One region of the Solibacillus sp. FSL R7-0668 genome, then DNA from elsewhere that is predicted to be linked to it. Evidence: riboswitches for the same ligand, from Rfam matches in the RefSeq annotation. Region 1 holds a riboswitch; each other region holds the start of a gene.
What was found. Region 1 has a riboswitch for lysine ahead of MKX47_RS09800 (transporter substrate-binding domain-containing protein). Riboswitches for the same ligand answer to the same signal wherever they lie in the genome.
Positions count from the first base shown of each region.

Region 2: it holds a riboswitch for lysine, as region 1 does, so the genes downstream of both, MKX47_RS01430 (amino acid permease) here and MKX47_RS09800 (transporter substrate-binding domain-containing protein) in region 1, are expected to answer to the same signal.
Region 3: it holds a riboswitch for lysine, as region 1 does, so the genes downstream of both, MKX47_RS13785 (aspartate kinase) here and MKX47_RS09800 (transporter substrate-binding domain-containing protein) in region 1, are expected to answer to the same signal.

Region 1 is NZ_JBBOUU010000001.1:2,016,124-2,018,404, reverse strand. Features, by position in the region: gene MKX47_RS09805 (DUF3231 family protein) at 1-170, opposite strand, end outside; lysine riboswitch at 630-814, shown strand; gene MKX47_RS09800 (transporter substrate-binding domain-containing protein) at 929-1,768, shown strand; gene MKX47_RS09795 (amino acid ABC transporter permease) at 1,878-2,281, shown strand, end outside.
Region 2 is NZ_JBBOUU010000001.1:288,456-290,736, reverse strand. Features, by position in the region: gene MKX47_RS01430 (amino acid permease) at 1-1,387, opposite strand, end outside; lysine riboswitch at 1,468-1,649, opposite strand; gene MKX47_RS01425 (CynX/NimT family MFS transporter) at 1,804-2,281, shown strand, end outside.
Region 3 is NZ_JBBOUU010000001.1:2,754,790-2,757,070, forward strand. Features, by position in the region: gene MKX47_RS13785 (aspartate kinase) at 1-958, opposite strand, end outside; lysine riboswitch at 1,059-1,237, opposite strand; gene uvrC (excinuclease ABC subunit UvrC) at 1,270-2,281, opposite strand, start outside.

The DNA of each region.
Region 1 (2,281 bases):
ACTTGAATCGCATCTTCTATAAACTTTTTTAAATCGACATCACCGGTATGATTATAAAATGTTTGAAATCCCGCAATCATTCCATAATCTACCATTAAATTAGACCAAACAGTAAATACCTCTCCATAGTGCAATGGTTCATCTTTAGGGTTTCCAGATAGTATTCCCAAACTCCATCTTCCTTTCATTTTCATATTCATACAAGGATTATTATGGGGAAAATAAAATAATTAATACATGAAAACTTAAATTTTGATACTTTTGATTCTTTCACAAAGTAATTTCCATTTAAAACACCTAAGCATCCGTTTAAGAGAACAATATTATATATAACAAATCTAAATTTGCCCATGTAAATGGTTTTAGTAAATAAGAGTGCGCCATGAAAAGTAGGAATTTATCATGAATTTGATATGGATTTGAGTAGTATAAAGGGCTTTTTTAAAAACTTAAGTGCATAAATGAACCCACATTGCAATAGTAGATACTATTTCAGCAATTTTTAAGCATAACTTGTTGTAACAAGGAATAGTAATAAATAGAAACAACTTTTCGAAAATTGCTTATTGACGAAATTGTGTCACTCATGTAAGATTAACATATCAATTTCATAACAAAACCTCACAAACTTGTGAGGTAGAGGCGCGATATTTATTAGTTTTGATGGAGCCAATGAGCTGGCTAAGAAGTTTGAAAGAAGGAAATGTCGCCGAAGTGTTATTAAAGCTCGAGTTAATAATGCTGGGTCTGCAGTGAATAAGTGCAGAACTGTCTCAATCGTCACCCCGGATGATTGAGTTGTGCTATCTCAAAAAGGGAATGTAGAGGATTTGGGCTAACTGTACACGTATAACGACCTAAAGACTTCTTTTAGGTCGTTTTTAGTATACATAAAACCCAAAAATTAAAAAATAAGGAGAGAAATGCTATGAAAAAGAAGCTATTAATATTCTTAACAGCCATGATGACAATGCTCGTATTAGCAGCATGTGGTACAGAAGATGAGGGAACTACTAGTACTTCTGGTACGGATCAAAAGGTTTTAAAAGTCGGAATGGAAGCAGCCTATGCACCATTCAACTGGTCGCAAAAAGATGATGCGAACGGTGGGGTAGCGATTAAAGACTCTAAGGAATTTGCAGCAGGCTATGACGTAGAATTTGCGAAGAAAATTGCTGATGGTTTAGGGATGAAGCTAGAAATCGTGAAAACGGATTGGGACGGCTTAATCCCTTCATTACAATCAGGTGCCATTGATGTCGTAATCGCGGGGATGTCACCAACGCCTGAGCGTAAAGGAACAATCGACTTCACTGAAAACTATTACACAAGTGATTATGTAATTGTAGTAAAAGAAGATGGCCCTTATGCAAATGCCGAAACATTAGAAGACTTCTCAGGTGCTAAAATTACGGGTCAACAAGCAACAACACACTATGATGTAGTTGATCAAATTCCAGGTGTCAAAAAGCAAGTAGCTGGTACGGACTTCGGTGCGATGCGCGTACAATTACAATCAGGTGCTATTGATGGCTATGTATCAGAGCGTCCAGAAGGCATCTCTGCTGAAATGGCATTAGAAAACATTAAATATATCGTTCCAGAGCCAAATTTCGAGGCAGATCCATCCGCAACGGCGATTGCAGTAGGTCTTAAAAAGGGCTCGTCGTTAACAGAGCAAATCAACAAAGTATTAGCAGAAATTTCGGATGAAGAGCGTCAAAAAATGATGGAAGACGCAATTGCAAACCAACCAGCAGCTCAGTAAGTTGCTAAACAAATAGGTTGTCTTGCCGGCAAACGTGCGAGACAACCTTTTGTGATTTTAGGATACACTTTTATCCTAAAAAGTGTGAAAGTAGAAGGAGGACAACTCGATGGTATTTTTAGAATCTGTATGGAGCTTGTTTACAAACAACTGGGATTTATTCCTACGCGGTGCATGGACAGCATTATTACTGGCAATTATCGGTACAATTTTTGGAACATTCATAGGCTTTTTTATCGGTATTATGCATACAATTCCACAGCGTAAACGCAATGCCAAAACTATTCTTTTAAAAATCTTTAACTTTTTATTAACGGCCTATGTTGAAATATTCCGTGGTACGCCAATGATTGTTCAGGCGATGGTCGTATTTTACGGCTTAGTATACTTAGGTATTGATATTGACCGTTTCTTAGCTGCGTCAATCGTCATTAGTTTAAATACAGGTGCTTATATGGCCGAATATGTGCGCGGAGGCATTATGTCCATCGACAAGGGGCAATTTGAAGCAGC
Region 2 (2,281 bases), 1.7 Mb from region 1:
ATAATAATGCGAATAAGGGTAAGCCAATATACGACACAATAACGCCGTACCAGTCAATGCTGTCTCCCATAAAGGCCATATAATTTTGCCCTAATACGACAATCATACAAAGCGCAAATGCAAATAACGGTCCAAATGGGAAGAATTTCGAAACGTACGGTAAGTCGCTTAATGAGTTGCCCTGTGCAACATACGCGCGACGGAAGCGGTAATGACTAATCGCAATACCTAGCCAAGCGATGAAGCCTGACAGCCCCGAAGCATTTAATAACCATATATAGACAACCCCATCACCGAAGAAGGATGCTAAAAAGGACAGACAGCCTACTGCCATTGTCGCTAATAATGCATAAATCGGAACACCACGTGTATTGACCTTTTGGAAAATCTTTGGCGCTTTTCCGTCCACTGATAATTGGAATAGCATACGGCTTGCTGCATATAACCCCGAGTTACCAGCAGAAAGCATCGCTGTTAAAATAATGGCATTCATAACGGATGCCGCAAATGCAATACCTAAGTTTTCAAATACTAATGTAAATGGACTCGTCGCAATATCCTCTGATAGTAAACGTGAATCCGTATATGGAATTAATAAACCAATCGCACCAATGGCGAAAATGTAGAATAATAAAATACGCCAAAACACAGAACGTACTGCTTTTGGAATATTTTTTGCTGGATCATCTGTTTCCCCAGCCGTAACACCTAGCATTTCAGTTCCTTGGAATGAGAAGCCAGCTGCTAAGAAAATACCGAACATGGCCAGGAAGCCGCCGTTAAACGGTGCATCATCAGCAAAGAAGTTTTTGAAGCCTACTGGATCATTTCCTCCTAATAGACCAAAAATCATTAAGAAGCTGACAATGATGAACACAATCACCGTGACAACCTTAATCATTGCAAACCAATACTCTGCCTCACCGTAAGCCTTTACGGATAATAAATTAAACGTTAATACGACAACAATAAATAAAACGGTCCATACTAATGATGAACTATCTGGGAACCAATATTTCATAATTAACGATACGGCTGCGATTTCAGCAGCAATCGTAATGGCCCAGTTATACCAATAATTCCAGCCTAGCGCAAAGCCTAATGCCGGATCAACGAATTTTGTTGCGTACGTACTAAATGATCCTGAATTTGGCATGAATGCAGCCATCTCCCCAAGTGATGTCATTAGGAAGTACACCATAACCCCAATTAATGCATAGGCAAGTAAGGCACCACCTGGGCCAGCCTGTGCAATCGCACCACCAGACGCTAAAAATAGCCCCGTACCAATTGTTCCACCTAGCGAGATCATCGTAACATGACGACTTTTTAATCCACGCTTCAGCACTGGTTTGTTACCAAGCTGATTGATTTTATTTTCACTCATGACTAAATCTCCTTGTAATGCTTTTTGGTAAAATGAAAAGCCGCCACAAGTTATGTGACGGCTTATTAAAACCTCAGAACTTGAAAGATAGCTCAACACATGCACGACACATGTGACAGTTCTGTTCCTTATCGAAAACAGCCCCAGCATTGTTTTTAAGAAGAAAAACAACACTTCGGCAAACATTCCTTTCATAAAGCTTCACCGATTCTTCCCAATCTCCGCTATACTAATCTTAATGTTTGCGACCTCTACCTCACTTTCATGAGGTATACCTATTTAATTCAACAATGTAAATCAGTCTATCATAACAACTTTTTGATAGCAATGACTTTGAATTTTTCTTACTTTTTAGAGAATTCACTCTTCTATTGCGAGTTGTTATAGTAACAATTATTTAGAGAAGGAGCTAGATTATGAATACCGAACAAGTAAATTATCAAAGCAAAAAAATACTATCAAACAAGCAGTTGTTATTTTTTATGATTGTCATTTTTTTATTTGCTTCAACATTACGAGCACCGATCACCGTTGTTGGTCCAATTACCTCATTTATTCGTGATGGACTAGAAATTTCAAATGGGTTAGCGGGCTTTCTAACAACGATTCCACTATTAGCTTTTGCTGTGGTGTCACCATTTGCGCCGCGTATTGCACGAAAATTTGGCATGGAGTGGACACTATTTTATTCAGTGATTTTATTGTGTACAGGTATTATTTTACGTTCGATTGGCGTAACATCATTGCTTGTACTTGGGACAGTATTAATTGGCGTAGCAATTGCCTTTGGTAATGTGCTCATTCCGAGTTATTTTAAATTAAAATTCCCATTACATATTGGTTTGTTAACGGGTATTTATACAGTGTCCATGAATATTTCATCTGGGGTTGCAG
Region 3 (2,281 bases), 740 kb from region 1:
CGCGTAAGCTTTCTGCAAACTCTTCCTTTGCAATGGTGAAGGAGATCGTTGGCTTTATACCATCTATCACTGCTTGCACAATAATATCCACATTGATTTCATTTTCTGCTAACGTATTGAATACCTCTGCTAATGATGCGGTTTCATAAGAATTATAGCCGATTGTCAAACGAATAATATCCGATTCATACGCAACACCGCGCACAATTAAGTTTTTTTCCATGTCTACATCTCCTTTAATTAACGTCCCATCCACGTCCTGCTCATTTGAACGAATGACAAGCGGTATTTCAAATTGCTTTGCTAACTCTACCGCACGAGGATGTAGGATATGTGCACCTAAATTTGCAAATTCAAGCATTTCATCAAATGAAATTTCCGGTAATTTTCGGGCATGCGCCACGACTTGAGGATCAGCGGTATAAATACCATCCACATTGGAATAAATCTCTACGCGCTCTGCTTCTAGCGCTACTGCAAGTGCAACTGCTGAAGTTTCCGAGCCACCCTTTCCAAATGTTGTAATATCCTTCGCCTCCGTTATCCCTTGAAAGCCAGACACAACGACAATTTCACCTCGAGCTAAATGTGCTTGAATACGACACACATCAACGTCTTCTACTCGTGCATTTCGATGCGTATCATTCGTTTTAATCCCCGCTTGCCACCCAGAAAGTGATACTGCTTTTCCGCCTAGTTCTTGTATGGCCATCGTTAATAACGCACTGGTCATTTGCGCTCCAGTAGCAATTAATACGTCCATTTCACGCTTTGAAGGCTCATCCGTAATATCATGCGCAAACTGCCGTAGCTCTCGTCGAATCGAAGCCATCGAAGAAACCACAACAACTAAGTGTATGCCTCTTGCCTGCTCCTTTATTACTTTTTTTGCGACATCCCTAATTTTTTCGGCTGTCGTGATTGCCGGACCACCAAATTTTGCAATAATTGTTTGCATGCATTTGCACTCCTTTTGTTGTACTATTTTCTATCCATCAAAAAAGCGACCTTCCATGTTCATGGAAAGTCGCCGTCAAGACAAATATAATGAAAATATCTTTTAGGATAGCTCTCCAGAACATCATGCTCTGACAGCCTTACATCTCTTAAATGCAAAACCAGCAAAATACGTGACCAATACGCACTTCACTTCGGCAGTCTCCCCTTTCGATTGCTTTCTTTGGAAATGGCCTTCCTCCAGCAATGTACTATTGAATACTGCACCTCTATCGTTCGAATATATAGAATTATCAATAGTTTAGCATAGCTCTAGTTCGATTTCAATGACGGGTTATGAAAGTGTTGATAAATCGCCTCTGCTAGCTTTGGTGGCATACCCGCTTCATGTAATTGTAACTCACTTGCCTCACGTATTTTTTTCACCGAGCCAAAATGTTTCATCAATTGTTGCTTACGCTTTGGCCCGACACCATCAATTTCATCTAGTACAGATTGAATTGCATTTGTTTGGCGTTGCTGACGTAAAAACGTAATCGCAAATCGGTGTACCTCATCTTGAATGCGCTGCAATAAATAAAATCCGTCACTAGTACGCTTTAATGGTACGACTTCAGGTGGGTTACCAAATAATAGCTGTGACGTATTATGCTTGTCGTCCTTTGCAAGACCAGCAATTGGAATTATGAGACCCAGCTCGTCTTCAATCACTTCACGTGCCACTTCCATTTGCCCTTTCCCACCATCGATTACGATTAAATCTGGTAACGGCAAATTTTCACGAAGTACGCGCGTATAGCGACGGCGTACGACCTCTGCCATCGCCCCATAATCATCATGCTTTGCGGCTTCACGCGTTTTGTATTTACGGTATTCTTTTTTAGCCGGCTTCCCATCTATAAAAACAACCAGCGCTGACACGGGATCCGCTCCGTGCATATGGCTATTATCAAACGCTTCAATTCGTAAAGGAATCGAAATATTCATCGCTTCTGCCAATGCTTCACAGGCACCAATTGTTCGCTCTTCTTGACGTTCAATTAGCTGGAATTTTTCTTGAATGGCTATGCCTGCATTTTTCATTGCTAAATCAACGAGCTCTTTTTTCGAACCTCGTTTCGGAATGATTACCTTTGTATTTAAAAGCTTTTGCAAAATCGATTCGTCAATTGTATGAGGGACAAAAATTTCTTTCGGCAAAAGATGATTCGAAGGCTCATAAAAACGTCCAACAAAGGTTAGGAACTCCTCTTCTGGCTCATTGTAAATCGGAAAAACCGATACATCTCGCTCAATTAGCTTCCCTTGGCGCACAAAAAACACT